One region of the Nonomuraea sp. NPDC050691 genome, then DNA from elsewhere that is predicted to be linked to it. Evidence: riboswitches for the same ligand, from Rfam matches in the RefSeq annotation. Region 1 holds a riboswitch; each other region holds the start of a gene.
What was found. Region 1 has a riboswitch for cyclic di-AMP ahead of AB0H81_RS11070 (hypothetical protein). Riboswitches for the same ligand answer to the same signal wherever they lie in the genome.
Positions count from the first base shown of each region.

Region 2: linked by a shared signal. The riboswitch ahead of AB0H81_RS03525 (NlpC/P60 family protein) and the one ahead of AB0H81_RS11070 (hypothetical protein) in region 1 are both predicted to bind cyclic di-AMP.
Region 3: linked by a shared signal. The riboswitch ahead of AB0H81_RS39335 (C40 family peptidase) and the one ahead of AB0H81_RS11070 (hypothetical protein) in region 1 are both predicted to bind cyclic di-AMP.
Region 4: linked by a shared signal. The riboswitch ahead of AB0H81_RS12370 (C40 family peptidase) and the one ahead of AB0H81_RS11070 (hypothetical protein) in region 1 are both predicted to bind cyclic di-AMP.

Region 1 is NZ_JBFAIA010000019.1:19,399-27,073, reverse strand. It holds gene AB0H81_RS11085 (DUF1232 domain-containing protein) at 1-398, opposite strand, end outside; gene AB0H81_RS11080 (aldo/keto reductase) at 532-1,392, shown strand; gene AB0H81_RS11075 (DUF5302 domain-containing protein) at 1,481-1,681, shown strand; cyclic di-AMP (ydaO/yuaA leader) riboswitch at 1,937-2,074, shown strand; gene AB0H81_RS11070 (hypothetical protein) at 2,264-3,133, shown strand; gene AB0H81_RS11065 (alpha/beta hydrolase) at 3,371-4,216, shown strand; gene AB0H81_RS11060 (hypothetical protein) at 4,252-4,623, opposite strand; gene AB0H81_RS11055 (roadblock/LC7 domain-containing protein) at 4,662-5,093, opposite strand; gene AB0H81_RS11050 (hypothetical protein) at 5,090-6,196, opposite strand; gene AB0H81_RS11045 (roadblock/LC7 domain-containing protein) at 6,200-6,577, opposite strand; gene AB0H81_RS11040 (DUF4032 domain-containing protein) at 6,775-7,675, opposite strand, start outside.
Region 2 is NZ_JBFAIA010000005.1:56,815-64,489, reverse strand. It holds gene AB0H81_RS03545 (Lsr2 family protein) at 196-528, opposite strand; gene AB0H81_RS03540 (RDD family protein) at 1,053-1,535, opposite strand; gene AB0H81_RS03535 (RDD family protein) at 1,639-3,054, opposite strand; gene AB0H81_RS03530 (amino-acid N-acetyltransferase) at 3,140-3,709, opposite strand; cyclic di-AMP (ydaO/yuaA leader) riboswitch at 3,975-4,130, shown strand; gene AB0H81_RS03525 (NlpC/P60 family protein) at 4,136-5,176, shown strand; gene AB0H81_RS03520 (LuxR C-terminal-related transcriptional regulator) at 5,195-5,407, opposite strand; gene lysX (bifunctional lysylphosphatidylglycerol synthetase/lysine--tRNA ligase LysX) at 5,782-7,263, opposite strand; gene AB0H81_RS03510 (hypothetical protein) at 7,425-7,675, shown strand, end outside.
Region 3 is NZ_JBFAIA010000206.1:1,004-8,678, forward strand. It holds gene AB0H81_RS39325 (M48 family metallopeptidase) at 1-492, opposite strand, end outside; gene AB0H81_RS39330 (hypothetical protein) at 696-1,574, opposite strand; gene AB0H81_RS39335 (C40 family peptidase) at 1,865-2,278, opposite strand; cyclic di-AMP (ydaO/yuaA leader) riboswitch at 2,466-2,625, opposite strand; gene AB0H81_RS39340 (NlpC/P60 family protein) at 3,088-4,041, opposite strand; gene AB0H81_RS39345 (NYN domain-containing protein) at 4,186-5,508, opposite strand; gene AB0H81_RS39350 (phosphotransferase family protein) at 5,649-6,776, shown strand; gene AB0H81_RS39355 (response regulator transcription factor) at 6,856-7,512, opposite strand.
Region 4 is NZ_JBFAIA010000022.1:10,722-18,396, forward strand. It holds gene serA (phosphoglycerate dehydrogenase) at 205-1,794, shown strand; gene AB0H81_RS12360 (hypothetical protein) at 2,120-2,251, shown strand; gene AB0H81_RS12365 (class I SAM-dependent methyltransferase) at 2,256-3,071, opposite strand; gene AB0H81_RS12370 (C40 family peptidase) at 3,254-3,943, opposite strand; cyclic di-AMP (ydaO/yuaA leader) riboswitch at 3,945-4,090, opposite strand; gene AB0H81_RS12375 (3-isopropylmalate dehydrogenase) at 4,189-5,235, shown strand; gene AB0H81_RS12380 (branched-chain amino acid aminotransferase) at 5,421-6,518, shown strand; gene AB0H81_RS12385 (thioredoxin domain-containing protein) at 6,649-7,293, shown strand; gene cimA (citramalate synthase) at 7,477-7,675, shown strand, end outside.

The DNA.
Region 1 (7,675 bases):
CAGCGGGGGCGGGGGTCGCCGAGCAGGCGGAGGAGCAGGCGTGGCTCGCCCGGCCAGGCCTCCAGCAGGACCTCGCGCGGGACCTGCCGGGCCGCGTACCGCAGCGCCAGGGCGACCACCACGATGTCGTCGAGCGGGCCGATGACGGGCAGGAACTCCGGGATCAGGTCGATCGGGCTGGCCACCCACACGCCTGCGATCATGATGGCGACCCTGGCGCGGCGCGGCACGGCGGGGTGGCGGCGGAGCCTGCGGATGGTGGTCAGGCAGTCGGGGATGAAGGCGGCCAGATCCCGCATCGGGCCGGGCGGCAGTCGCCTCGCCAGGAGGAAGAGCACGCCCCAGGTGGCCGCCACGCACACGACGGTGACGGCGAGCCCGATCAGCCAGCCCCGCACGGCGTTCCCGACCTCGTTTCCGTTCCCTCGTGCCCCTCCGGTACGGCTCCACTTTACGGTCGGCGCGGCCGGCGCGACCCGCACCGGTAAGGGCGCCTTCCTCTTTCGATCGGCACGAGAGGAGGATGTGGACATGAACACGCGACCACTCGGACAGACCACCGTCAGTTCCATCGGTCTCGGCGCGATGCCCATGTCGGTGGCGGGACACATGCCCGACGAGGATCAGTCGATCCGGACGATCCACGCGGCCCTGGACGCCGGCGTGACGCTGATCGACACGGCCGACGCCTACACCCCCGCCCACGACCAGGTCGGGCACAACGAGCGGCTGGTCGCCAAGGCGCTGGCGAGCTGGGGCGGCGACCGGGACGCGGTGCTGGTGGCGACCAAGGGCGGCCACACCCGCGTTCCCGGGGGCGGCTGGGCCGTCGACGGCCGGCCGTCGTACCTGGTCGAGGCGTGCGAGCGGTCCCTCAAGGCCCTGGGTGTGGAGGCGATCGGGCTCTACCAGCACCACCGGCCCGATCCGTCCGTGCCGTACGCGGAGACGATCGGCGCGCTGCGCGACCTGCTCGACGCCGGCAAGATCCGGATGGCCGGGATCTCCAACGCCGACCCCAGCCAGATCAGGACGGCCTACGACATCCTGGGCGGCCGGCTGGCGAGCGTGCAGAACCAGTACTCGCCCGCCTTCCGCTCCTCCGAGCCGGAGGTGGACGTGTGCGAGGAGCTGGGAGTGGCGTTCCTGCCGTGGTCGCCGCTGGGCGGGATCAGCGCGGCGGGGCGGCTCGGCGGCGAGTACGAGGCGTTCGCCAAGGTGGCCGAGGGCCGCGGGGTGTCGCCGCAGCGGGTCTGCCTGGCCTGGGAGCTGGCCCGCGGCCCGGTCGTGATCCCCATCCCCGGGGCGAGCCGGCCGGAGAGCATCCTCGACTCGGTGGCGGCGGCCGATCTTGTGCTGACCTCCGAGGAGCTCAGGCTGCTGAACGGCTGACCCGTCCGGCGCTGACGCGGTCGGCCGGTTTCGCACGGCGGGTACGGGCGTGCGAAGCTTTGAACGTCCCCAACACCAGGAGGTCCTCATGACGGAAACACCGGAGCCGGAAGCCAGCGAAACTCCCGAGGACGAGTTGAAGCGCAAGTTCCGGGAGGCCTTGGAGCGCAAGCGTGCCCGGCAGGCCGATTCGGGCGCTGGTGGCAAGGGCGGCGACGCTTCCAAGATCCACGGTGCTCACGGGCCGGCCGCCAGCAAGCGCTCCTTCCGCCGCAAGAGTGGAGGCTGACGCGTCCTGAGCGGGCGGCGCGCGTCCTGAGCAGGCACGTGTCCGGAGGTCGACGCGTCCTGGGCGGACACGCGTCCTGAGCACGCGCTGAAAGCTGGTTTTCTGGAGGGGTACGGCATGCCGTACCCCTCCATTTCTTTGCCTGAAAGGTAGATCTTCACCCGATTTATGGGGTTTCCTTTGCTATTGTCCGGTTCGCTCGCTAGAGTCGAACCTGTTACCGGCCAGTGACCTAGCCCTTCGCCAGGAAGCGGCGGCTGACCGGCGCCGAATCCCGCTCCCGCGGGAACCGGGGAACCAACCTCTGGGGTGAATCCGGCCCGACCCGGGCCGGTAGGGCATCTCCACGCCCGAACCCGTCAGCTAACCCGGTAGGCGAGATGGAGAGGACAAGACTTCGATGCGCTACCGCGTACCCCCGGACGGGGCAGTGACACCGGCCGCCTGAGCGGCATCCCCCCTTCCCCCTGATTTACCTTCCCTCGCGCTCCCGCGTAGCGCCCGTTGGCACTTCTGCCCGGCTACGCCCCCATCTGAGCGAGCGCGCCCTCCTGTACCCCACGCAAAGGACTCTTCCAACACATGTCCGCACGACTTGGCATGCGTTCTTTCAGCCTTCTGACGGCGGCCGTACTCGGCGCACTCACCATCGGCGCCGGCACCGCGGCGCACGCCGACACCGACGACGACCAGAAGGTCCTCCTCAAGGGCGCCACCACGGCGTCCTACTTCTGGGACGACTCCTCCGGCCGCGCCGGCGACACCGGCCTGCCGGCCAGCGGCAAGCCCATGCAGAAGGGCCTGGCCGCCAGCCCGAGCTGGCCCCTCATGACCGAGGGCTACGTCGTCTACAAGGGCAAGAAGGCCCCGTTCTTCGTCGGCGACCGTGGCCCGGGTGTGCCCTCCAGCAGCGGCGTCATGCTCGACCTCGACGCCAAGACCTTCGCCCAGCTCACCGGCGGCCGCTTCAACTCCGAGACGCTCGGCGTGGACGGCGTCGGCGGCCAGGGCCACATCAAGGTGAGCTACGTCATCACCAAGTGGGGCAGCGGCCCGGGCAAGAAGAACCTCCCCGTCTCCTTCGCCTCCGGCGCCTGGCGCCGCGTCGACGCCAACCCGGCCAAGCCGCCGCTGCTCGCCGAGGACAAGTCCACCGCTCCGGAGGAGTCCGGCGCCGGCTCCGCCGGTGAGGCGGCCTCCGTCTCCAAGAACAACAAGAGCGACAAGAGCGACAAGGCCGGCAAGGACGACGCCGGTGTGGTGACCGCCTCCGAGCACACCTCCCGCGGCACCACCGCCGAGACCGTCAAGACCGCCGAGGCCGGCGACGCCGGCTCCGGCGACCAGGGCCTGAGCACCTCGGCCGGCCTCGCCCTGATGGGCGTGGCCGCGGTCGGCGGCGGCGCGTACCTCGGCCGCGACCGCCTGCGCAAGCTGCTCGTCAAGAGCTGACCCCCGCCGGACCGGCCGCCGTCCCCCCAGACGGCACGCCGGCCGGCACCCCGACCATGCGGCCGGGTCCGGACGCCACCCCGTCCGGTCCGGCCCTACCCAAGGGGCCTGCCTGCCTCTCCATCCAGGCCCCTTGTCACCCCGCTCCGGACCGCCGCCGCCCCGGCGGTTCCGGGGCGGGGTGACGCCTTTCCGGGCCCTTTACCCCGTTGCGGTCCGAATGTCATTCTGTTGGACGTGATCGCGCGCGTTAAGGTCAACGGCATCGAGATCGCCTACGAGAGCTTCGGCACTCCCGGTGCCCGCCCCCTCCTCCTGGTCATGGGCCTGGGCGCCCAGCTCATCCACTGGGACGACGCGTTCTGCCTCCTCCTCGCCGAGCAGGGGCACCACGTCGTCCGCTTCGACAACCGCGACGCGGGCCTGTCCACGCACCTGCGCGAGTACGGCCAGCCGCGGCTCGGCGGCGCCCCGCCGTACCTGCTGGACGACATGGCCGACGACGCGGCGGGGCTGATGGACGCGCTCGGGTGGGCCGCCGCCCACGTGGTGGGCGCCTCGATGGGCGGCATGATCGCCCAGGCGCTGGCCATCCGGCATCCCGGCCGGGTCCTCAGCCTCACCTCCATCATGTCCACGCCCGGCCCGCAGGCCGCCCCTCCCACGCCCGCGGCGAGGGCGGTGCTGCTGGCCACGCCGCCCGCCGGGCGCGAGGAGGCGATCGCGCGGTCCCAGGCGGCCTGGGCCGTGATCGGCTCACCCGGCTTCGAGCCGGACCGGGCGCGCATCGCGGACGTCGCCGGTCGCGCCTTCGACCGCTGCTTCGACCCGGCGGGCACCGCGCGCCAGCTCGCCGCCATCATGGCCTCGGGCGACCGTACCGAGGGACTGCGCGGGCTCGGCGTGCCGGCGCTCGTGGTCCACGGCGAGGCCGACCAGCTCGTCCCCCTCGCCGGTGGCCTGGCCACCGCCGAGGCCATCCCCGGGGCCAGGCTGCTGACCTTCCCCGGCATGGGCCACGACCTGCCGCGCCCGCTCTGGCCGCACCTCGTCGCCGCCATCACCCGGCTGACCGCCGGCTGACCGCCGCCGTCCAGGGCACGTCCGGCCACGCGTGGCTAGACGTCCAGCTTCTCCTCGATGGAGCGCAGCTGGTGCCTGGCCATCGCCAGGTTGGCCCGACCCCGGTCCAGGGCGAGGTAGAGGAACAGGCCCTTGCCGCCGCGCCCGCTGACGGGCCGGATGATGTGGTACTGCGAGCCGAGCGTGATGAGAATGTCCTCGATCGCGTCCTTGAGGCCGAGCGAGTCCATCGTGCGCAGCTTGGCCTTGACCACCTCGGTGTTGCCGGCGCCCGCGACCTGGAGGTCCAGGTCCTTGGAGCCGCCGAGCGCGCCCAGCGTCATGCCGCTGCCGTGGTCGACGACCGCCGCCCCGATGGCGCCGTCGATCGTCATCATCTCTTTGAGCGAGACGTCCATGCTGGCCATGTCACTTCTCCGTTCTGTGGTGATTTCCCTGGGGTCGGTCATCGCATCCGTGCTGCGATGGCGGCCACGGCGGCCGCCGTCTTGCGGCCCTCCAGCCGGAGCAGCCCGAGGTTCGTGCCGGGCTGGGCCAGGACTGTGAGGACGATGGTGGGGCCCGCGGCGTAGAACGCGGCGAACCCGGCCGTGCCCGAGATGAGCGTCTCCTCCAGATCGCCCCTCCCGGACATGGAGAGCATGCGCCTGCTCATCGCGAGCAGGGCGGCGGTGAGCGCGGCCGTCCGCTCGCCGTCGCCGACCGTGGGGTCGCAGGCGACGGCGAGCCCGTCGACCGTGCAGGCGACGCTGCCGCTGATGTCCGGGGTGCGCTCCCGCAGGAGCACCATCTCCTTGAGCACCTCGTCGTGCAGCTCCACCGGCGGCCTCCTTCTCAGCGAGGGCAGTCTCACGACGGTGAGTGGGGGGAACCTCATGCCAGCTCCTCCAGGGCCTTCTTCAGCCGCATGAGCAAGGCCAGGTCCCTCGGGTCCGCCGTCACGGCCGGGCCGAGGGATCGCGCCGGGCCGGACGGGTCGAGCGCGCCCGCCGGGCCCGTCGCACCCGCCGCGTCCGCCGCATCCGCAGCGTCGGCAGCCTCCGGGAGGAGGGGCGGCGGTCCGGCCGGCGCCGCGAGCGGCCCGGGCGCGGGCGGGCGGTCCTGATTCGCGGGCAGGGCCTGTTTCGCGCGCCGGGCCGGATCCACGGGCGGGGCTGCATCCACGGGCGAGGCTGCGTCCGCGGGCGACAAGGCCGGATCCGGCGGCTGAGGCGGCGCATCCGCCGGATCCAGGGTCTGGGTGGAGGGGCGGGCCCGCCGTCCGCCGCCGCGTGCGCGCTTGGGCAGCGTGGCCCCGCCCCCGCCCCCGCCGCCGGCCTCGGGCGAGGCGCCGGCGGGGTCGGGGGGCGCGAGCAGGCCGGACGCGGCCAGCCGCCGTACGGCCAGCAGCACCGAGTACCCCGACCGGCCCAGCCGTCGCGCCAGGTCGAGCGGCGTCGCCTCCTCGTCGGCGCGGGTGACGATCTCCCACTGGACGGCGGTGAGCGTCACGCCCTGCCCGGACAGCCGGGACGCCGGTCGTACCGGGGCGGTGTCCACGTCGGCGGACGGCCAGATCCGGGCGAGCTGGGCCCGGCGGCGGGCGCACTCCCGCACGAGCCCCGACACCTCGAAGTACCACCGCCCGCCCAGCCAGTGCCGCTCGCCGGGCCGGAACTTCGGCCGCGTCCCCGTGGCCGGCAGCAGGAAGAACGCGGCGTCCAGCACGGCGCCCAGCACGCAGAACTGCAGCTCCCCGAGCGTCACGGCTCCTTCGGCGAGCAGGCGCTCGCAGCCGCCGTCCGCCTGGATGCGGCGCAGCGCGGCCTCGGGCATCCGGCCGCGCGCGGTCAGCAGCCGCTCGACGCCGGGCGTCTGGGCGCACTCCATGTACGTGACCCGCCCCTCGTCGAGGAAGACGGTGCCGACTCGGCCGACGCGCAGGGCGCCGGTGGGGCGGTCGTTCGTGAGACTCGCCAGCAGCGTGTCGAGGGTCGCCATCGGTCACGCCAGCAACCGGCCGGAGATGTCCCGCAGGCGGTGGCGCGCGAGCGCCAGGTTCGAGCGCTCCAGGTCGAGGCGGACGTAGATGACGAGCGGCCCCTCGAACACCGTCTCCATGAGCCTGAGCAGGTGGTGGCCGCGGTCCGTGGTGACGAGCATGTCGTCGATGCGGACGGTGTCGCCGGGACACGAGCGCGCCAGGCCGTCCATGGTGGCGCGCAGCGTCTCGGTCAGGGCGGCGGCGGAGCGCTCGGTGTCCACGCCCGTGGGCGCCCCGCTGGCGGCCACCGCCATGCCGCTGGTCTGGTCCAGCAGCATGGCGTCCAGTGCCCCCGGTATGGCCATGACCTCGGTCAGGCAGTCGTCCAGTCCGAGCACGGATCCTCCCCTCGCCGTCTTGAAGACTGGGACAGCGTAGGAGCGCACGGGTGTCACGGAGCGGAGCCGGATGGCAGCGGTACGAAAGCTATACGGCGCGGAAGAAGAAAAACCCCACCGGGGCGCAGCTTTCTCCGAGTTATCCGTATTGAGGGTGACTTAGACGAATATCCTTCGCCTTTCCGCAGGTCAGAGGATCAGCCGAGTTCCCCGTCGAGATCGTCCGCGAGCCCCTCCGGGGGCTCGTCCGGAAGGACGGCCTTCTCGTCCGGCTTGTGGACGAGGACGTTGCCGATGTACGACTTCACGGCCGCCGCGAGGCCCACGTCACCGCCCGCAGCCTCCGACAGGTACCACCGGTGGTCGAGGATCTCGTGGAAGACCTGGGCCGGGTCCAGCTTGGCCCGCAGGTCCGCCGGCAGCGCGTCGACCGTCGGCTGGAACACCTCGGCCAGCCACCGGTGCGCCACGATGGCCTCGTCCTCGTGGCGCAGGCCCTTGGCCACGCGGAAGCCGTCGAGGTCGTTGAGCAGCCGCCGCGCCTGGTTCTCCTCCACGTCGAGGCCCGTCAGGCGGAGCAGGCGCCGCTGGTGGTGGCCCGCGTCGACCACCTTGGGGCGCACGATCAGGCGGCCGGTGCCGACCTTGCGCCGCACCATCATCTCGGCCACGTCGAACCCGAGCAGGTTCAGCCGCCGGATCCGCTGCTCCACCCGGTGCCAGTCGACCTCCTCGATGATCTCGTCCTGGGTGATCTCGTCCCACAGGCGGTGGTAGCGGGTGACGATGTCCTCGGCGGTCTCCATGGGGTCGACCGACGGGTGCAGCAGGCCGCCGGCCTCCAGGTCCAGCATCTCGCCGAAGATGTTGGTGTGGACGACGTCGATGTCGGCCAGCCGCTGCCCCTGGCTGAGCATCGGGTGCATCTCGCCGGTCTCGGCGTCCACCAGGTACGCGGCGAACGCCCCGGCGTCCCGGCGGAACAGCGTGTTGGACAGCGAGCAGTCGCCCCAGTAGAACCCGTTCAGGTGCAGCCGCACGAGGAGCACGGCGAGCGCGTCGAGCAGCCGGGTCAGCGTGTCGGGCCGCAGCGTGCCG
Region 2 (7,675 bases), on a different contig from region 1:
AAAGGGCTTACGCCGGCGGCATTCGGCGACGGGCAGGAGAACGGACGTCAGGCCCCAAATACCCGCTCATGCGACGAAACCAAGATCAATAAGCACGCGGGCTGTCCAGCATTTGAGAGGCATAAAAATGATCATGCGCTTATGGCGTTCGCCGGGGTCCTAGGCGAGCGCCATAAGCGCATGGTCCGCAGTCGCTCAGTGGGCGGCTTCGTACTTCTCGACGACGGTGGAGGCGATGCGGCCACGCTCGCTGACCGGCAGGCCATGAGCCTTCGCCCACTGACGGATCTCCGAGCTCTTCTCGCGGCTCATCGCCCGCTGGCTGCCGCGCCCGCGCCGCCGCGTCGACACGGCGCCTGCCCGGCGTGCGTGCTGGACGAAAGGCGTGAGGGCGTCCCGCAGCTTCTTGGCGTTAAGGTCGCTGAGGTCAATCTCATAGGAGGAGCCGTCAATGGCGAAGCTGACCGTCTCATTGGCCTCGCCCCCATCGAGGTCATCGATGAGAATCTCCTGGATCTGCTTGGCCATCTACGCAATCCTTTCCCGGAGCATTGTTTCATTCGCTGGCCCAAACATATACCCGGAAAGGCGCGGAGACAATTCAGCGGCGCCGCGAATCGGCTGACTGACCGCTCAGTGCCGATCAGTTGCGGTTCTCGGCCTCATCCTGCCGGTTTGACCTGCGCCCGGCGGCCTCCGACCGCCACAACTTCACCACGCCAAAGATGAAGGCGCCGCCGACCACCACCGGGGGGATGAGCGCCGACAATACGTCCGTAACGGCTTGCATTCGTCCTCGCCTCCACAGCGGACGGGGTTTCAGGGGACTCCCTTTATGCACGACGGGGCGCGGGGAGCATGAGCGGGGCTCATGCCGCTCGGGGTCACAGGCATCCGCTCCGGACCATGGCGGCACGTGAGCGCTCCGCGCCTGACCGGGCCGGCGACTTGGGCCGCCCTGGTTGCCCCATAGCCTAATGCCAGTCTCTCCAGGCTCCTTACCGGATCAAGCGAAATTTTTGCTGAAAGACATCGCCGCAGGTACACCCACCTCAGCGAAGATCTTTGACCACCTTCGTTCCGGCCAACCGGTCATGCGGCCCGCGCTGCGCCGGCCTGTCGATCAAGATGAGCATCCCCACGGTGAAGACGAAGATTCCGGCCACCAGATTGACCAGCGGAATGCCCAACAGCATGACAGGCCCGGGATACAGCAGGGCACGTTTCAGCAGAGCGCGCCGAGGAAGATCACGCGGCGTCACCCGAATCTTCATGATCACTTTGCCGAACGTGCAGCCGGCGCCACAAAGGGCCTCCCACTCATAGGCGGTATATGCCAGGCCCGCCGTGAACCAGGTCACCGCCCCGGCCAAGCGACCGGCCGACAAGTCGGGCGCCCCGACAGTCCGGAAGGACACCCATAGGGCGATGAACAGAATGTAATAGAACACCCCGAAGGCAAGACCCTCAATGAGCCGCGCGGCAAGGCGTTCCCACCATTCAGCGGGTCTCACGCCCGTCCGCGTCGCCTCCATAACGCACCTCGGCTCGGCACCGGACCAGTGGCCTTCATATTGACACGGTCCGGGTACAAAACAGAGGCCGGCGGGGAGCCGGCCTCTGCTTCGGGTGCGCGGATTACTTGATCTTGACCACCACGGTGCCGCTCACCTTGTCGGCGAACGTCTGCTGCAGCGGCTTGTCCCAGAGCTGCGAGGCGCCGTTCACGGCCACCAGCAGCCCGCCGAGGGTCGTCGAGAGGAAGATCGGGAGCGCGGTCAGGACGTAACCGCCCCACGTGACGCCGGCCCGCTTGATCGCGACATCCGAGGGCAGGCCGGCCACCGGCACGGGGCCGCCGACCGGAGCGATCTTGATGCCCATGACCATCTTGCCGAGCGTCTGGCCCCTCATCTTGGTCATGAGGAACTCGTAGCCGACGTAGATGGCGGTCAGCACGAGGCCGATCAGGATCGTGAGCATCGTCCCGCTCATGAAGCCCGACGACGTCCCGGAGGACCAGTCGAAGCTGGACAGGAAGATCGCCGTGAAGAGGCCCGAGATGATCAGGCTCACCACACCGAAGATCACCCCGTCGATGACCCGGGCCACCAGCCGCTGCCACCACTCGGCGAGCGGAGCCGGGGCGCCCGGCGGCTGCAGGCCGACCGGCTGGCCGAAGGGCTGGCCGTACTGCTGACCGTACTGCTGGCCTTGGCCGTACTGCGCCGGGCCGTAGCCCTGCTGGGGCTGGCCGTACTGACCCTGGCCGTAGTCCTGCTGCGGCTGGCCGTAGCCGGGCTGCGACTGGCCCTGCTGACCGTAGCCCTGCTGGCCGTACTGCTGCTGCCCCTGGCCGTAGCCCTGCTGGGGCTGGCCGTAGCCGGGCTGGGAGGGCGGCTGCTGCCCGTACTGCTGCTGGCCGTAGCCCTGCTGGGGCGGGGGCGCGTAGCCGGGCTGGCCGTACTGCTGGCCTGAGGGAGGCTGCTGGCCGTACTGCTGGCCCGAGGGGGGCTGCTGGCCGTAGCCCTGCTGGCCGTACTCCGGCTGGGAGGGCGGCTGCCGGCCGTAGTCGGGCTGGGAGGGCGGCTGCTGGCCGTACGCGGCGTTCTGCCCGTACTGCTGCTGGCCGCCGGGCTGCCCGTACTGCTGCTGCTGCCCGTACTGCTGCTGGCCCTGGCCGTAGCCCTGCTGGGGCTGGCCGTAGCCGGGCTGCGACTGGCCCTGCTGGCCGTAGCCCTGCTGCTCGTACTGCGGCTGGCCCTGCTGACCGTAGCCCTGCTGGCCGTACTGCTGCTGGCCCTGACCGTAGCCCTGCTGGGGCTGCTGGCCGTAGCCGGGCTGCGACTGGCCCTGCTGACCGTAGCCGGGCTGCTGCCCGTACTGCGGCTGGCCGTAGCCCGGCTGACCGTAGTCCTCGGCGCGGTAGCCCACGACCGTCGCGTCGGGATCGGCCTCACCGTGGGGGCGGTTCGGGGGTTGTCCGTACTGGGGAGTCCCGGCAGCGTGCTCGCCGGATTCGTCCTGTGGATACGGCGGCTGTCCGGTGCTCACCGTGTCACCTCGCTTCGAGAGTGCATGTAGCACATGTCAGGACACATGCCTGTGCTGCCCAACGTATCGACATAGGTATCAACAATCACCTTTCTCGTTGGTCAAGGTCGGCGTCACCGGATGTCAGATGGAGCAGCATGCGGGTGTTGCCCAGGGTGTTGGGCTTGACGTGCTCGAGGTCGAGGAACTCCGCCACGCCCTCGTCGTACGAGGCCAGAAGCTCGGCGTAGACCTCCGGGGAGACCGGGGTGCCCTGGATCCGCCGGAACCCGTGACGGGCGAAGAAGTCGACCTCGAAGGTCAGGCAGAACACCCGGCTGAGCCCGAGCTCCCTCGCGGTGCGGATCAGCGCGGAGACGATCCGGTGGCCGATGCCCAGCCCACGGAAGGCGGGGTCCACGGCGACCGTCCTGATCTCGGCCAGGTCCTCCCAGAGCACGTGGAGGGCGCCGCAGCCGACGACGGCGCCGCCTCGCTCGGCGACCCAGAACTCCTGCACGTCCTCGTACAGGGTGACGGTGGCCTTCTCCAGGAGACGTGGACCGGCACCGGCATAGGTGTCGACCAGGCGCCTGATCGTCCTGACATCCGACGTGCGGGCGCGACGCACCACGATGTCGGTGTCAGACACGGTGACTTCGGCGACCTGTTCCATGGGCATCCAGAGTACAGATCCCATTACGGCTCGTACCAAAATCCTCTCCGCCTCCGGCATCCGACATGTCACTCCAGCCTCTTCCGTCCAGGCAACGCGCGTCCCAACCCATGGCAAAGTAGACATAAAGTCGGACAGGCAGCAGGGGACCCCTTGTCACCTAGTGACCCTTCGGTAGCGATACCTCTACAGACTTGGCAGTTCTGGTTGAGCAGGAACCCGAGGTGCACTAATGTCCAGCGACGATGTCACCCGCGCGACCCCCGCGTGGGACGCGCCCAATCCCCGTACGGGGAACCGGGGACCCGCCGGTGGCGAGCTCACGAATGCCACCACATGGGGTGAATCCGAGCACACGCTCGGTAGGGCTGCTCCGGCCCGAACCCGTCAGCTAACCCGGTAGGCGTCGATGAGAGGAGCTGGTCGGTGAAGCGTACGCGCGGTCGCGGAAGGACGAGGGCGGGCCGGCATGCCCGCCCCCCGAAACAGGCGCTCCTGCGCCGTTTCGCCGTCCTGAGCGCCGCCGTGGTGGCGCTCAGCTTCGTGATCCCGTCCGGAGCCGCCACCGCCGACCCCGAGCCCTCCCTGGAGGAGCTGTCCAAGCGGGTCGAAGCGATGCACACCCAGATCGAGACCCTCAGCGAGCAGTACAACGGCCAGCGCGAGAAGCTGAAGAGCGCCCGCAAGTCGGCCGAGCAGGCCAAGAAGGTGCTGGCCACCAGTGAGGCCGACCTCTCCGCCAAGCGCGCCAGGACCCGGCAGCTGGCTCAGCAGGAGTACATGACGGGCGGCCTCGGCCACGCCTTCACCATGCTGGGCGCCGAGGACCCCGACGGCTTCCTCGACCGGGCCGCCACCAGCTACGCGCTGGAGCAGGAGGCGGGCCAGGAGGTCAACCAGGTCGTCAAGGCCATGGAGCAGGCCAGGCAGGCCAAGGACGAGGCCAAGGCCCACATCGACGAGGTCGAGAAGCTCGTCGACGACCTCGACACCAAGCGGGACAAGATCGTCAAGCTGGTGGCCAAGGTGGAGAGCAACCTGTTCAGGCGGGCGATCGGCGAGGCGGGCCGTCCCGGCACGCGCGCCCAGCGCGTCGCCCTGCCGATCGCGGGCGCGGGCAAGGCCGCCGAGGCGGCCAGGTGGGCCCTCACGCAGCAGCTCAAGCCGTACGTGTGGGGCGCCGAGGGGCCGGGCTCGTACGACTGCTCGGGCCTGGTCATGGCCGCCTACCAGCGGGTCGGCATCTCGCTGCCCCACTACACCGGCAGCCAGTGGACCGCCGGCCGGCACATCTCCAGGGAGGAGCTGCGGCCCGGCGACCTGGTCTTCTTCTACAGCGACCTGCACCACGTCGGCATCTACATCGGCGGCAACATGATGGTCCACGCGCCGCGCACGGGCGACGTCGTCAGGGTGGCGTCGCTGGCCAACCGGCCGTTCGTGGGCGCCGTCCGCGTCGCCAACTGAGCGCGAGGCGCAGGGCGGTCAGATGAGCTGGCGGCGGGCGGCCCACGCCACGGCCTCGATGGCCGTGGCGACCCCGATGCGGTCGCAGATGCCGCGCAGCCGGCGGCGTACGGTGCGCCCGCTGATGTCGAGGCGCCTGCCCACCCGATCGACGGTGACTCCCTTGGCAAGCTCCGCCAGCAAGGCTAGATCGGCGTGGCTAAGCTCAACCTGATCGGTGAGCACATCCATCGGGAGCCCTCCCCCCAACAGCAGTCCGGAGTCGTCGTCGGCCCGTGCAAAGCTGTTCGCTCCGCAGACGGTAAACGCATACGGGAAAGGCCGTCAAGCGCGATAACCGTGGCACTTGACGGCTGCCATTGACTTGATCCGTCGTATGTGGGGGACTCGGCGGATGTCGGCACTTGGGGGCGGGCTGTGCGATCACAGCGGCCCTTACAGGCCCTCACAACGGTTCCTGACGCGGTCGCCGTGCGCCGCATTTCGTCCGGCACGATCCCGCAATTGCGCGCGACCCGTACTCCGGCCGCCTTTCCGCCGCCGCTTCGACACGGCCGTCCGGCGCGTCATCCCGCCGCCCCGGGCGGCGGGATGACGGGGAGCCGTCAGCGGGTGGGCTTGACCAGCGGGAAGAGGATGGTCTCGCGGATGTTCTTGCCGGTGAAGGCCATGATCATCCGGTCGATGCCGGCCCCCATGCCGCCGGTCGGCGGCATCGCGTACTCCAGGGCCTGCAGGAAGTCCTCGTCGACCTGCATGGCCTCCGGGTCGCCGCCCGCGGCCAGCAGCGACTGCTCGACCAGGCGGCGGCGCTGCTCGATCGGGTCGATGAGCTCGGAGTAGGCGGTGCCCAGCTCGGTGCCGAACCCGATGAGGTCCCACTTCTCGGTCAGCAGCGGGTTGTCGCGGTGCTGACGGGTCAGCGGCGAGGTCTCCAGCGGGTAGTCCATGACGAACGTCGGCTGGATGAGGGTGTGCTCCACCAGCGCCTCGAACAGCTCCTGGACCAGCTTGCCCGGCCCCCACTTGGCGTCGCAGGGGACGTCGTGCTTGCCGGCCAGCTCGCGCAGGCGCTCGATCGGCGTCTCGGTGGTGATCTCCTCACCCACCGCCTCCGACACGGCGCCGTACAGGGTGATGCGGGGCCACTCGGGGATGCCGAGGTCGATCTCGACGCCGTCGTGCACGACCACCGAGGTGCCCAGCGCCGCGACCACGGCCTTCTGGTACATCCGCTGGGTCAGGTCGGCCATGTCGTTGTAGTCGAGGTAGGTGCCGTACGCCTCGAGCATGGTGAACTCGGGGTTGTGCGTCGAGTCGGCGCCCTCGTTGCGGAAGTTGCGGTTGACCTCGAAGACCTTCTCGATGCCGCCGACGACGAGCCGCTTGAGGTAGAGCTCGATCGCGATGCGGAGGTAGAGCTCCATGTCGTAGGCGTTGATGTGGGTCTTGAACGGCCGGGCCGTCGCACCGCCGTGGATCGGCTGGAGCATGGGCGTCTCGACCTCGAGGTAGCCCTCCTCGTGCCAGAAGTCGCGCACCGCGCGCACGGTGGCGCTGCGGATGCGGGCCATCTCGCGCGCCTCGTCGTTGACGATGAGGTCGACGTAGCGCTGGCGGACCCGCGCCTCCGGGTCGGTGAGGCCGATGTGCTTCTCCGGCAGCGGGCGCAGGCACTTGGAGGTGATCTGCCAGCTCTCGACCATGATCGACAGCTCGCCGCGGCGGGAGGTGATCACCTCGCCGATGACGCCCACGTGGTCGCCCAGGTCGACGTCGCGCTTCCAGCCGGCCAGCGACTCCTCGCCGACGCGGTCCAGGGAGATCATCACCTGGAGGTCGCCGGAGCCGTCGCGGAGCGTGGCGAAGCAGAGTTTCCCGCCGATCCGGTTGAGCATGACGCGGCCCGCGACCGCGACCTGCTCACCGGTCGCGGTGTCGGGCTCCAGGCCCTCGTGTCTTGCCCTGACCTCGGCGTTGGTCGCCGTGCGCGGGAAGCTCACCGGGTAGGGGTCGACGCCTTCGCTGCGAAGGCGGTCGAGCTTCTCCCTCCGGATGCGCATCTGCTCGGGAAGTTCGTCGCTCACAGCATCAAAGAGTAGGGGATATGGCGAACTGCAAGGGCTCGTCGGTTCGTTGCAGTTCCACTGCAACGCCTCTGCAAGACCTCCGCGTTACCCATGACCCAAGAGCTCAGGGGGGACCTGGCAAGGAGCCGGCCCGGGGAGAGAGAGCTCAGGGAGACATCATGATCAAGCAGATCGCGACCGGCGTCCTGGCTGTCGCGGCGACCACCGCCCTCGCGCTGTCGCTGCCGACGGCGGCGAGCGCCACCACCGCCTCCTCGGCGCACTACGACCGCGACTCCTGGGGCCCGGTGTTCTCGCGCAACCACCTCGCCAAGGCCGACGGCTGGATCAACGTCGAGTGGGACGAGGACCAGGAGTCCAACACCGTCGACGTCAGGGGCCGGCTCTTCGACCTGGACGACCGCGACTA
Region 3 (7,675 bases), on a different contig from region 1:
CGACCAGGCCGCCCAGTCCTGGGTGGACAGGCCGTACGCGCGCAGCACCGTCTCGGCCCACATGCCGAGCGGCCAGCGCACCGCCTCGACCAGCGCGGTGAGGAGCAGCACGCCGAGGACGACACGCACCCACCAGGGGCCGCGAAGGCGGCCGAGCAGCCGGGCGCCGAACGGGGTGAGGACGAGCAGTCCCGCGAAGAGCAGGCTCAGGCCCAGCGACAGGTAGCCGGGGGCGGTGGTGGCGGCGTCGAACGCGGCGGCGCGGGCGATCTGGGCGGGGGTGAAGTCGCGGGCGGGGTCGGGGGCGACGTACGGCGCGGAAGGGGGCAGCGCCCGCCAGGGCGTGGTGACGATCACGACGGCCACGGTGGCGAGGCCGAGCACGGCGCACACCACCCCGGCCTGCCGCCACCCGGCCGCGGCCTGACCGCTTCCCGTGCCCGTCCCGGGCATGTCGGGCCCCGGCTCCCCGTCCCGGGGCGAACCAGGCACGCCAGGCACCGATCCGCCACCCCCGGACGCACCAGAGACGCCCCTCACCGATTCCCCGCTGCCCCCGGAGGCATCAGAGACGCCGGGCACCGATCCCCCGCCCACGGACGAGCCGGGCACGTTCGCCTGCGGCTCGTCCGGGCCGGACGCGTCCGCCGGGGGGAACGTGTCCCCCACCTGCCCGTCCTTCGTCACGTGTCCCCCTACGCCAGCTTCTCACGCACGTACGCGCGCCAGCCCGCCGTCAGCCTCGCGGCGGGGAGCCCGGCGGCGGCGAGCGCGCGGTCGGCGCCCCGCGTCCTTGCATCACGGTAGAGCCTCACCAGCGTCCGCTCTCCGCGCCACTCGGCGACGAACCGGCACGCGAGCCACGCCTCCTGATAGACCGCCGCCAGCCTGGACGAGCCGGGCGCGAAGTCGGCAGCCCCTGGTAGATGTCCAGGCGTCCTCCCGGCCCGCACCTCAGCGGCCAGCTCGGCGGCGGCCACCGGCACGGCCAGGCCGGCGTCGCGGTAGGCGACGTAGTCGGCGAACCCCTCGTACAGCCAGGGTGGCAGCCCGCCGGTGCCGGCGGCGACGTGGGTGAGCTCGTGGGCCAGCACGACGTCCCGGCCGACGGCGGTGAGCCGGCCGAACGCCTCGGGCACGACGACGACCCGCCCTCCGTCGGCCATGGCGGCCAGCCCTTCGACGCCCGTGACGCCGGCCAGCCGCGCGGCCTCGGCCGAGGAGGCGGGCACGAGCACGAGGGGCCGCACGGGGGCCTGGAGAACGGCGGAGACACGCGCGCCGGCGGTGTCGGCGCGGTGAGCCAGGTCCCGGAGAAGCGCCGCGTCGGCCCGGTGCCCCAGCACGAGGGACCGCGCGCCCGACACGGCCTGAGTCTCCCCCGGCCACGGTTCGGCCTCCATGCCGGCGCCGGAGTGGCCGGGTGTCGTGACCTTCGTGTCGGAGCGCCGTGGTGGGCCGTACTGGGCGTCCTGGAGCTCGGTGCCGGTAGGGCGGGGAGTGGACGCGGCGGCGAGCGCGAGCAGGGGCGCAACCCCCGCCAGCACGGCACGACGGCTCACCCGGGCGGACACGCTGTCCGATCGTACCGGGCCGTCCGCCCGCCGCCCCCCGCTTCCCCACTTCCGCGCTTCCGCCGCCCCAGGCTCCCGCCCTTCCGCCCTTCCGCCCTTCCGCCCTTCCGCCCTTCCGCGATGCGACGCGGTGCGGTGCGGTGCGGTGCGACGCGACGCGACGCGACGATGCCCCGTGATCCCCGTTCGCGCCCCGCTCTTCACCGACAGGTCCCTGGTCATGTCCCGCGATGCGCGCGTGAACGCACGAAGACCCCGTCCCCAACCCGGGACGGGGTCTTCGTGAGTGCTTACAGACCCGGACGTACCGCACCCACGAACGACGACTTGCGCCATCCGCTGAGCTTCTCGATGCGTACCGTCAGGCCTGTGCGCGGCGAATGGACCATCTTGCCGTGGCCGATGTACATGCCCACGTGGCCGAGTCCCCGGAAGAACATCAGGTCGCCTGGCTGGAGGTTCTTCCAGGAGACCTTCTTCTTGATGCGCGCGTACTGGCTGTTCGTCACGCGGGGGATGCTCACGCCGGCCTTCTTCCAGGCGTACTGGACGAGGCCGGAGCAGTCGAAGGCGCCAGGGCCGGTGCCGCCGTAGCGGTACGGGTCACCGATCTGGGCCTTCGCCACGGCGACGGCCGTGTGGGCCTTCGCCTGCTGCCGGGCGGCTTTCGACGCCTTCGCCGTCTTACGGGTGGCCTGCTTCACGGACGCGGCGGCCGTGCCCGCCGAAACCGTGGAAACGCCGGCCGTTGTGCTCGTCGTCCCTTGTGCCTGGGCAGCCGGGGCATGGAGGACCAGACCTCCGGCCGTCACGGTCATGGTGAGTGCGACACCACTCAGGGCGATACGGGACAGACGGGGGTTGTGCGAGGAGGTAGACAGGATTTCTCCTTGGATCTTCCACGAACGCCTACCGGGTTAGCTGACGGATTCGGGCCTGGAAGTCGCCCTACGGCGCGCTCGCGCGCCGATTCACCCCTGATCCCGGGTTCGGGATCGCTGGGTCCCCGGCTCCGTGCCTCCTGGCTGCACGGACTCGGCAGGACACCGCCGACACAAGTACGGATGTTTACGGCGGTGACCGCTGGATCTCTATCTCGTCCACATCGGGAGGACCGATGTTGGCTCGCGACGCCATGGCTTGTTCGCCGCGACGCCAGAAGTTACGCGGACAAGTCATGGAACGGCAAAGCCACCGTCAAGCTGTAAAGATCGCCATAAGGTGTCAGTAAGACGATGAAGCCCTGCTTGCCACCATGATTCGTTACGTAAATGTGACTCTGCTCACACTTGACGAACCACTGGCCTGTCAGGACGCTTTCGTCGCATTTGTCAGGTTTGTACCGGGCGACTCGCCAGGCCACGTGACCATGAAAGGCGACAGATCGTTTCGGTTCTTTACTCCCGTACCGGCACGGAATAGCGGCAGGCTTGCTAAACTGCCCCGCCACGCGCAGCGAAAGGGGGCTCCCAGCCGCAGCCGGAAGCCCCCGGAATCGAGAACGAGGCGGTCCTCAGGGACGGATGGCGCCCACGATGCTGCCGCCGTACGAGGAGAGCGTGACGACCTTGACCACGTCGCCCGTCTGCGGCGCGTGAACGATCTGGCCGTTGCCCGCGTAGATGCTGACGTGGCCCAGACCATTGCTGAAGATGAGGTCACCTGGCTGGAGCTCGTTCAGCGAGACCTTGCGCGAGGTGCCCCACGCCCACTGCTGCCAGGTCGTCCGCGGCAGGGAGACGCCGGCCGCGCGCCAGGCGGCCTGGGTGAGGCCCGAGCAGTCCCAGCCGCCGGGGCCGGTGCCGCCGAACACGTACGGCTTGCCGACCTGCGCGTACGCGAACCTCAGGACGGCCCCCGCGTTGCCCGAGGCCGGGCCGGTGTACTTGATGCCGGTGCTGTTCGGGTTGCCCGCCCGGTAGGCGCCGAGCCGGTCGAGCAGCTTCTTCTGCTGGGCGATGAGCTTGAGGACCTCGGCGCGTTCCTTCTTCACCGCGTCGCGCACGTCGTCGGCGGCGGCCAGGGCCGTCTCGGCCTTGTCGCGCTCGGTCTTGAGGCCGCGGTTCTCCCGGTCGAAGGCGGCGAGCTTCTCCGCGCGTTCCTTGGACACCTGGTCGGCCAGGGTGAGGCTGCCGAGGACGGCCGTGGGGTCGTCAGAGGTGATCACGCCGGGCACGGCGGCGGCGTCGCCGCCGTACTTGTAGTCGTTGACGGCCATGGAGATGACCTGCTGGCGCAGGTCGGCCACGGTGGCGAGCTTGCGCTGGTAGCTCGCGTTGAGCTCGTCGTAGGTGGCCTGGGCCTTCTTGTGCTTCTCGGTCGCCGCGTTGTAGCGGTCGACGACCTTGTCGGCCTTGTCGTTGAGCTTGGCGAGCTTGGCCTTCGCCTGCTTGATCGTCGGCTTCGGCGCGGCCTGGGCTCCGCCTGTCGGCGCGATCATCAACCCGACCGCGAGACCCACGACCATCGGCACTCGGCCCAACCTCACAGCGTCGCCTCCCAGGGAACACACCTGGGGCGAAATAGTACAGAAGTTGCGAGGGTGATCTCACCTAAACGCCAGATTCCGTTTACCGTCGCTTTAAGCGCGGCCCGACGGGCGCGGGCTGCCTTACGCGCGGCCCAGCCTGCGCAGCAGCAGTCCTGATGGTACGGGGCGGGCGCCCATTCTGCGGACGGATTCGGCGACCTCGCGGTCGGAGGACACCACGGCGATGGCCCGCCCGGGCGGCTCGGCGCGGACGAGCTGGCGGATGAGGTCGTCGGCGATCTCCCCCGGCGCGCTGAACAGCACGCGCACCCCGCGCGGGGCCACCACCTGGACCGGCGCGTTCAGCTCGGCCCCGTCGAACACCACCGTCACCTCGACGCGGGTCTGCGCGACGAGCCCGCCGAGCCCGGTCATGAGGCGGTTGCGCTGGTCGGCCAGCGTGAGCGTGCCGTAGCCGGCCTTGGTCACGTTGTAGCCGTCGATGATCAGGTGCACCTGGGGCAGCGCGAGGAGCTGGTCGAGCAGCTGCGGATCGTCGTCGGCCAGCGCGCGGGCGGGCACGCCGCGCACGCTCGGACGTTCGCCGGTGACGGCCGCGACCGAGTCGGCGGGCCGGCTGATCATGGTGGGCAGGGCCAGCTCGCGGCGCAGCCCGGCGGAGGCGTCCTGGAGGGCGTCGAGCAGGACGCGGACGCGGGCGTCCTCGATGCTGCGGCCCTCGCGGGCGGCCCGGCGCGAGGCTTCGAGCTGTTTCTCGGCGTCGGCCAGCCGCTCGCGCAGCCGCCGCAGCTCGGCCTCGCCGGCGCTGCCCGCCACCGAGGCCGCCGAGCGCGCCTCCTCGGCGGCCTGCGTCATCTCCTCGGCGTGCCGCTGCGCCGCCCTGGCCCGCTCGCGCGCCTCGTGAAGGCGGCGGCGCAGGTCGGAGTTCTCCGTACGGGCGGCCTTGAGCTGCTCGCGCAGCCGGTCGGTCTCCTCCTTGGCGGCGCTCTTCTGGGCGGCGAGCTGCTCACGCAGGCGCGTCACGACCTCTTCGCGCTCGGACCCCTCGGCCGCCACGGCGGAGCGTTCGAGGTCGGCGCGGGCCGCCTCCACCATGTCGGCCCAGCCGGGCGGACGGGTGAGGTAGGCCGCGGCGGCCACGAGCACGGGGTCGGCGGCGGGAGGCACGTGGCCGTCCACCAGGGAGGCGACCAGCTCGGGCCAGCCTGCCGCGACCGACTCGGCCACCAGCTCGCGGAACTCCTTGTCGCTCTCCAGCTGCGCGGCGATGGGAGCGCTGCCGAGCCGGGCGCGCTTACGCGGGTCGAACTTGGCGATGCCCCGCAACGGAGGTGGGACGGACACAGCCGGGAGCGAGCCGAGGACCTGGGCTGCCAGGTCGACGACATTCAGCCGCACCGGCTCGGGAAGCGGGCGAGACAGGCCTTCACCCGCTGAGCTCATCCCACTGTCCCTTCGTGACATGCCCTTTCAGACAAGGGTACGGCTGCCCCGTACCTGACCGTAACGCTCGCCCCACGTAGACAAGCGCTTGCTAGGGGTATACCACTGGTGCGGGACCCGAACCGACCGAGGAGACCGCCGTGGCCGAGGAGATGCGGACGTCGACCCGTGACCTGCGCGCCCTCCACGACCGGGTGGCGGCCTGGCTGGCCTGCCGCACCGGCGGCCCGGTGGAGGTGTCGGAGCTGTCGCGGCCCTCGGCGAACGGCATGTCCAGCGAGACGCTGTTCTTCACCGCCTCCTGGGCGGGACGGCGGGTGCGCTGCGTGGCACGCCTCGCCCCGGCGGCCGAGGCGGTGCCCGTCTTCCCCCGTTACGACCTGGAGGCCCAGTTCGAGGTCATGCGGCTGGCCAGGGAGCGGGCGGGGGTCCCGGCTCCGCGGGCGCTGTGGTTCGAGCCGGACCCGGGGCCGCTGGGCACGCCGTTCTTCGTCATGGAACGCGAGGACGGGGACGTGCCGCCGGACGTCATGCCGTACACGTTCGAGGGCTGGCTGCTCGACGCGCCGCCCGAGCGACGGCGGGAGCTCCAGGACGCGAGCGTGGGGCTCCTGGCCGCGCTGCACGACGCGCCGTTCACGAGGGAGGAGCTGTCGGTCCTCTCGCGACCCGGCCCGCAGCCGTCGCACGACGGGAACGGCGGACCGCGGGCGCACCCGTCCTACGGCGGGGGCGGCGGGCTGCGGGCGCACGTGGACGCGCAGCACGCCTACTACGCGTGGGCGCACGGGGACCGCCCGATCCCGCTGCTGGAGCGCGCCTTCGGCTGGCTGGAGGCGCACTGGCCGGACGATCCCGGACCTGACGTCCTGACCTGGGGCGACGCCCGCATCGGGAACGTGATGTACCGGGACTTCCGGCCGGTCGCGGTGCTGGACTGGGAGATGGCCGCCGTGGGACCGCGCGAGCTGGACCTGGCCTGGATGATCTTCCTGCACCGGTTCTTCCAGGACCTCACGGAGGCCATGGGCCTGCCGGGGCTGCCGGACTTCATGCGCCGGGACGACGTGTGCCGGACGTACCAGGACCTCACGGGTCATCCGCCCGCGAACCTGGATTTCCACCTGACGTACGCCGCGCTCCGGCACGGCGTGATCATGGCCAGGGTGTGGCGACGGCGGATCCACTTCGGCGAACAGGCCATGCCGGACGACCCCGACGACCTCGTCCTGCACCGCACTACCCTGGAACGCATGATCGAGGACTGAGCGGGTGCAGTGTCACCGGACGACACCTCAGCGAGGCGGCGGCTCAACTCGACGCAGCGGTTGAACGGGAGGCAACGGTTCAGGTCGCGGAGGCGGCGTCGTGGACGAGCAGGGCGATCTGGACCCGGTTGTTCAGCCCCAGCTTGGTGAGGATGCGCGAGACGTGCGCCTTGACCGTGGCGACGCTCATGTAGAGGTCGGCGCCGATCTCGGCGTTGGACCGGCCCTGGCCGACGGCCACCGCCACCTCCCGCTCGCGCTCGCTCAGCCGGTCGAGCAGGGCGCGGGCGCGACCGGCACGGCTCCCGGCCCCGCCGCCCGACACGTGGCTGATGAGCTGCCGGGTCACGATCGGCGACAGGATCGGCTCGCCGGCGGCCACCTTCCTGATGGCCCCGACCAGTTCGGCTGGGGCGATGTCCTTCAGCAGAAACCCCGCCGCGCCGGCCCGCAGCGCCCGGAGCACCTGCGCGTCGGCGTGGAACGTGGTCAGGACCACCACCTCGGGCGGTTCCTTGGCCGCGCGCAACGCCTCGGTGGCGGTGAGCCCGTCGACGTCCGGCATGCGGATGTCCATGAGGACGACGTCGGGCCGGTGCTCGGCGACCAGCGGCGGCACCTGCGACCCGTCACCCGCCTCGCCGACGATCTCGATGTCGTCCGCGCCGCCGAGGATCATCGCCAGACCGGCCCGGACGAGCGGGTCGTCGTCCACGAGGAGCACCTTGATCGTCATGTCGTCCACCGTAGCCACTCTCCCCAGCCCTCACCGCGCCCGGGCTGACGCGATCGACCGCACCTCAGCCCTGCCACCACCGCCGGCGCGGCCCCACCCGACCGGCGGGCCCGCGCCCCGTAGCCTTCGAGCGGCCGGCCACCCGTTCCCGGACGGGCGTCCG
Region 4 (7,675 bases), on a different contig from region 1:
TCAGGCTAATGGCGAAGAAATCCCCCGAGCAAGACAAAGATGGACGCGAGGTGGATGACCTTGGCGGTGGGCGGGTAGGGCGGCGTCCGTCTCATATTCCGGGTCCCTCGTGAACGCGTTCACAAGCGCGGATAGACTCTGTGGGACTCCGAGGGGCTCGCCGACGTGCCCCTCCAGCCCGCCGCTCGCCGTAAGGATCCACCCGTGACAAAGCCCGTCGTCCTGGTCGCAGAGGAGTTGTCCGAGGCCGGCCTCGCCGTGCTCGGCGCTGATTTCGAGGTCCGTCACACCGACGGCGCCGACCGCTCGCAGCTGCTGCCCGCGCTCGCGGACGTGGACGCGCTGATCGTCCGCTCCGCCACGCAGGTGGACGCCGAGGCGATCGCCGCCGCGCCCAAGCTGCGCGTGGTGGCCCGCGCCGGAGTGGGCCTCGACAACGTCGACGTCGAGGCGGCCACCAAGGCCGGCGTGATGGTCGTCAACGCGCCGACCTCCAACATCACCAGCGCCGCCGAGCAGACCGTCGCCCTCATCCTGGCCAGTGCCCGCAACACGGCCCAGGCCCACGCCGCGCTGAAGAACGGCGAGTGGAAGCGGTCCAAGTACACCGGCGTCGAGCTCGACGAGAAGGTCGTCGGCATCCTCGGCCTCGGCAAGATCGGCCAGCTCGTGGCGCAGCGGCTCCAGCCGTTCGGCGTCGAGCTGATCGCCTACGACCCGTACCTGCCGCCGGCCCGCGCCGCGCAGATGGGCGTCAAGCTGGTCAGCCTGGACGAGGTCATCAAGCAGGCCGACTTCATCACGGTGCACCTGCCCAAGTCCAAGGAGACCCTCGGCCTCATCGGCGACAAGGAGCTGCACGAGGTCAAGCCGTCGGTGCGGATCGTCAACGTGGCCCGCGGCGGCATCGTCGACGAGGCGGCGCTGTACTCCGCGATCAAGGAGGGGCGCGTCGCGGGCGCCGGCCTCGACGTCTTCGCCAAGGAGCCGTGCACCGACAGCCCCCTGTTCGAGCTGGACCAGGTCGTCGTGACGCCGCACCTCGGCGCCTCCACGCACGAGGCCCAGGAGAAGGCGGGCACCCAGGTGGCGCGCAGCGTGAAGCTGGCGCTGGCGGGCGAGTTCGTGCCCGACGCGGTCAACGTCCAGGGCGGCGCGGTCGCCGAGGAGGTCAAGCCGGGCCTGCCGCTCGCCGAGAAGCTCGGCCGGGTCTTCACCGCGCTGGCCGGCGAGGTGGCCACCAAGCTCGACGTCGAGGTGCGCGGCGAGATCGCCGCCCAGGACGTGCGGGTGCTGGAGCTGGCCGCGCTCAAGGGCGTCTTCACCGACGTGGTCGAGGACTCCGTGACGTACGTCAACGCGCCGCTGCTGGCCAAGGACCGCGGCATCACGGTCGAGCTGGTGACCAGCGCCGACAGCCCTGACTGGCGCAACGTGGTGACCGTGCGCGGCGTGCTGGCCGACGGCCGGCAGGTCTCCGTGTCCGGCACGCTGTCCGGCCCGCGGCAGATCACGAAGATCGTCGAGGTCAACGGCTACGAGATGGAGATCGAGCCGACCGAGCACCTGTCGTTCTTCACCTACACCGACCGGCCCGGCGTCGTCGGCGTCGTCGGCCGCCTCCTCGGCGAGCACGGCATCAACATCGCCTCGATGCAGGTGGCCCGGGACGTCAAGGGCGGCAAGGCGCTCATCGCGCTGACCGTCGACTCGGCCATCCCGGCCGACGTGGTCGAGCAGATCATCGCCGAGATCGGCGCCGACAGCGGCCGCTCGGTCGACCTCGACGGCTGACGTCCCGCACGATCCCGACGGCCGCCGCCGGACCTCAAGTGTCCAGCGGCGGCCGTTTTTCGTCTCACGATGCGAGATATTAGGACGTCCAAGGAGACAGCCCGGTGACTGGAAGGTACATTGGCTGTCAATGCGCCAGGTTCTCGTACTCATTACCTGCCGCGGCGGGGCCTGTTAGGGCAGGCCGGCGACCCGCCGCGGTGCGTGGCGTCGCGTCGGCCGTCAGTCCCATCGCCCGGTCCGTGATCCGGACCGCGCGCCACAGGCCCGGTCGGGTTCGCGACCGGGGTCCGACTTCCGTCCGTACGACGCCCCGCGAAATGAGATGAACCACATGTATGAGATGTACGCCTGGAACGGCGCCGAAGAGCGCGACGACGAGGCGACCGAGGCCCTGCAGACCGCGCTGGACCGCCGCGACAACGGCGGCGCCCCGCAGGCCGCCGACCTCAACTGACCCGTCAGAAGGCCAGCCGGTAGAAGACGGCCATGGTCCGCAGGGTGCGCGACACCCTGGCCAGCGCCACCGACAGCCGGTGCGACAGTGACAGCTCGGCGAAGCCCTCCATGTCGAACGCGCTGAGCGCGGTCACGCATCGGAGCCGGGGACTGATCGACAGCAGGTCCCCGGGCCCCTCGATGCCCCAGTGCATCGTCGCGCCGGCCTTCCGCACCGGCCGGTTGATCACCTGGAGCCTGATACCGCCACGGTTGAGGGCGTCGAAGATCAGCTGGCCGGAGGGGAAGCCCTCGGCGACGGCCCGCACGAGCGCGCGGCCCTCCTCCCGGCCGAGGTAGTAGACCAGCCCCTCGGCCACGACCAGCACCGGACGGTCGCGCGGGACCCGCTCCAGCCAGGCGAGGTCGGTCACGGACGTGCCGATCGTCGTGCAGCCGGGCGGCTCGGGGTAGAGCCGCCGGCGCAGCTCGACGACGTCGGGATAGTCGACGTCGTACCACCGCACGCCCGCGGGCGGCCCGAGCCGGTGGACGCGGGTGTCGAGGCCGCACCCGAGGTGCAGCACGGTGGCCTCGGGCGTCGCGGCGAGGAACTCGCGCGCCCAGTCGTCGATCAGGCGAGCCCGCAGGGCGATGGACACGGCCGTGCGCGGGCCCACGCCGACCCGGCGGAAGTCGTGGTCGATCCTGGAGACGGTCTCGGCGGCCATGGTGTCGCCGAGGATCGGCCGGGGCGAGCGGGCGTCCAGCGCCCTGCCGTACAGGGTGGCGAGGAGGGTCGCCTTCTCCTCGCTCAGATGCACCTTCTCGGCAGCCATACGGATCACGCTACGTCCGCGGCGCCGTGAGCGCGGGCCGGTGAGCTCACGCGGCGCCGTGAGAGAGCGCGGTGGGATCACGCGGTGCCGGAAGAGAGGGCCGGTGGGTCAGACGGCGCCGGGAGAGAGGGCGCCGGTGGGCCGGGCGGGTCCGAGAGGCGACCGGCCCACCGGAGCGGCGGTCAGAGGATCGTGGCCGTGGGCATGGCCGGGGCGGGAGCCTGGCTCGCGGCCTTCCTGGCGGCCCAGGCCTTGACGCCCTTCCGGTCGGGGCGGACGGCGCCGACGAAGGAGGCACGGCGCCAGGACGACAGCTTCTCCACCTTGACCACGTCACCCGTGCGCGGGGAGTGGACCATGTAGCCACGCTTGGAGATCATCCCGACGTGGCCGAGGCCGTGGAAGAAGACGAGGTCACCGGGCTTGAGGTTCTTCCAGGAGATCTTCCGGGAGAACGCGTTGTACTGCTGCGCCGCGGTGCGGGGGAGCTGGATGCCGGCGTGCTGGTAGGCGCGCAGCATCAGGCCGGAGCAGTCGTAGCCCTTGCGGGAGGCGCCGCCCCAGACGTACGGGGTGCCGCGCTTGTCGAGGGCGTACCTGAGTGCCTTTTTCCAGGCGGGGAGCGGGGTCTTCTTCTCGCGGGCGGCTGCGACGTCCGCCCCGGTCAGTGTGACGATCGGCGAGGTGAGGCGGGCGGTGGCGGTCTCCTCCTGCGAGCTTCCCGGAATCGAGGAGGAGGAGTTCTGGAACGTTCCAGTGACGGGGGGCTGGGGGGCGCTGTGTCGCGTGGAGGAGGCGAGGGAGACTCCGGCCGGGGCGGCGACGGCGATCCCGGCGGTGGCGACGGCGGCGAGCATGGCGAAGCGAGACACGAAGGTCCTTCCATACGGCCTACCGGGTTAGCTGACGGGCTCGGGCCTGGAAGTGGCCCTACGGCAGGTGACATGCCGATTCGCCCCAAAAGGGGAATGGGTCCCCGGCTCCACGCAGCTGCTGCGCGGATTCGGCTCGAGGACTCTAACGAAACGGTCAAAAAGACGCAATCCCCCTCAAAACGGATGTCCGTTGGGTGAGATGGTGTGTTCGTCAGCCGAGACGACCCGGTAAGGTACCGGCCATGGATTCGCGCGACATTCGCCTGGCAGTGATCCCCGGTGACGGCATCGGCACCGAGGTCGTGGCAGAGGCGCTCAAGGTGCTCGAAGCCGTCGGCACGAAGATCGAGGCCACCCACTACGATCTCGGCGCCGCCCGCTACCACCGCACCGGCGAGACCCTGCCCGACTCCGTCCTGGAGGAGCTGCGCGGCTACGACGCGATCCTGCTCGGCGCGGTCGGCGACCCCAGCGTCCCGCCGGGCATCCTGGAGCGCGACCTGCTGCTGCGCCTGCGCTTCACCTTCGACCACTACGTCAACCTGCGCCCGGTCAAGCTCTACCCGGGCGTCGCGACGCCGCTGGCCGACACCCGCCCCGAGGACATCGACATGATCGTGATCCGCGAGGGCACCGAGGGCCTCTACGCGGGCACAGGCGGCGTCATGCGCGGCGGCACCCCGCACGAGATCGCCACGCAGGAGTCGCTCAACACCGCCCACGGCGTCGAGCGCGTGGTGCGTTACGCCTTCGCCAAGGCCCAGTCAAGGCCGCGCAAGAAGCTCACCCTCATCCACAAGACCAACGTGCTGACCTACGCCGGAGACCTCTGGCAGCGCACGGTCAACCGGGTGGCCGAGGAGTTCCCCGAGGTCACCACCGACTACGCGCACATCGACGCGGCGTCGATGTACTTCGTCAGCCAGCCCGAGCGCTTCGACGTGATCGTCACCGACAACCTCTTCGGTGACATCATCACCGACCTCGGCGCGGCCATCGCGGGCGGCATCGGCCTGGCCGCGAGCGGCAACATCAACCCCGACCGCACCGCGCCCAGCATGTTCGAGCCCGTCCACGGCAGCGCGCCCGACATCGCGGGCCAGGGCAAGGCCGACCCGACCGCCACGATCCTGTCCACCGCCATGCTCCTCGACCACCTCGGCCGGCACGCCGAGGCCGCCAAGATCGAGCAGGCCGTCGCCGAGGACATCGTCGAGCGCCTGAGCGGCTGGGCGAGCCGGACGACCCACGAGATCGGTGACGACATCACCGCGCGAGTATCGAGCTAGGGCCGCCCTAGCTCCACCAGCGCCTGGCGGTCCGAACGGGACCCGCCAGGCGCTTTTCGCATGTTCAGCGGCATAACCACCCTGCTGCCCCCTTGCCATCCCAAATAGCGAGACAATAGGAAGTACGGACTGCCGTCGCGCAGTGCCGCCGGCATCGCCCAGTCGTAGAGAGAAGGACCATCGTCATGACCATCGCTCCGAAGCTCAGCTTCGACGTGCAGCTGTCCGACCATGCGCGCACCGCGGCGGAGCGCGAGCAGGTACTGGCGAATCCCGGCTTCGGCCAGACCTTCACCGACCACCTGGTCTCCATCGACTACACCGAGGGTCAGGGCTGGCACGACGCGCGGCTCAAGCCGTACGAGCCGCTCACCCTCGACCCCGCCACGGCGGTCTTCCACTACGCGCAGGAGCTGTTCGAGGGGCTGAAGGCGTACCGGCAGATCAACGGCTCGGTCGTCACGTTCCGCCCGTACGCCAACGCCGCCCGCTTCAACCAGTCGGCGGCGCGCATGGCGATGCCGGAGCTGCCCGAGGAGGTGTTCGTCGAGTCGCTGGAGCACCTCGTCCAGGCCGACCGCGACTGGGTGCCCACCACCGAGGGGCACAGCCTCTACCTGCGGCCGTTCATGATCGCCACGCAGGTGGGGCTGGGCGTGAACTACCCGTCGCGCACCTACACGTACATGGTGATCGCCTCGCCGGCGGCCTCGTACTTCACCGGTGGCGTCAAGCCCGTCTCGGTGTGGCTGTCCACCGAGTACACCCGCGCCGCGCCCGGCGGCACGGGCTTCGCCAAGTGCGGCGGCAACTACGCCGCCGCCTTCGTCGCCCAGCGCCAGGCCGTCGAGAACGGCTGCGACCAGGTGGTGTGGCTCGACGCGGCCCAGCACGCGTACGTCGAGGAGATGGGCGGGATGAACCTGTTCTTCGTCATCGGCGGCAAGCTCGTCACCCCCGCCCTGACCGGCACACTTCTGCCGGGCATCACCCGCGACTCGATCCTCGCGCTGGCCGGAGACCTCGGCCTGGAGACCGAGGAGCGCCTGGTGAGCGTCGAGGAGTGGGCGGACGGCTGCGAGTCGGGCGAGATCACCGAGGTCTTCGCCTGCGGCACGGCCGCCGTGGTCACCCCGGTCGGCTCGGTCAAGGGCGCCGACCGGTCCTGGACGGTCGCCGACGGCACGCCGGGCCCGGTCACCATGCGGGTGCGCGAGGAACTGCTCGGCATCCAGTACGGCTCCCGCCCCGACCCGCGCGGCTGGATCCACAAGGTCCTCTAGCCGCGCCGGCGCGAACGCGGCCCGCCCTCCGGGGGGCCGCACCGCCATGGAGTGCCCCGTGGTGCCCGATTCAGGGCTTTCTCAGGTGGTTCCGATAAGGTCGCGGCGACCGGATCGAGGGACGGGGCGAATGACGAAGAGGGTGGCGGCCGTGCTGGCCGCCTTGGCGGTGCTGGCCGCGCTCGTGGTGTTGCAGACCGTGGGCGGCGACGGGCCGTCGCGAGGCGTGCGGCTGCTGCGGCAGCCCGACGGCAGCATGGTGCTCGCCGACACCGGTGCCGGCGCGCCGGTGCTGGACCTGTACGAGGACTTCGACTGCCCGGTCTGCAAGGAGCTGCACACGCGGGTGGACGCCACGATCCGCCGCCTGGCCGCGGAGGGCAAGGTCAAGGTCGTCTTCCACCCGGTCACGATCTTCCAGGACGAGCCGATGCGCTCCAACTCCGTCCGCGCCGCCGCCGCGGCCCGCTGCGTCCCCGAGGACAACTGGCTGGCCTTCCGCGACGAGCTGTACGGCATGCAGCCCGCCCCCCACGGCACGGCCTCCGGCTTCACGCTGGAGGAGCTGGCCAGGGCGGCCCGCCAGGCGGGCGCGTCGGTCGACCAGTGCGTCACCTCCCAGACCTACGCCGAGGACCACCTGAAGCAGAGCGCCAGGATCCGCCTCGAAGGCACCCCCACGGTCGTGCTCGACGGGCAGCTGCTCGGCGACGAGGCGTTCGACCCGAAGGCCCTGGAAACGGCCATCACCGGGGGCTCCGGCGTCACGGTGTGACACCCGGTGTCCAGAACCTGAGACTGATGTGCCGAATAGTGAGTCGGTATGGCAGACTGCTGAGCACCATGTTCTACGGTCTGCTCATTATCGGCAGGCGCGCTGGCTGAAACAGGGACATAGCCAGCGCGCAGACCTCTCACGTCCGTGAGGGGTCTTTTTGTTTTCCAGGGAGAGGACACCATGGCCGACGACCGGTTCCACGTCTATGACACGACGCTGCGTGACGGCGCACAGCAGGAGGGGCTCAACCTCACCGTCGCCGACAAGCTCGCTGTGGCGCGCCATCTGGACGGGCTGGGTGTCGGTTTCATCGAAGGGGGCTGGCCCGGCGCCAACCCCAAGGACACAGAGTTCTTCCGGCGGGCTCGGACCGAGCTCG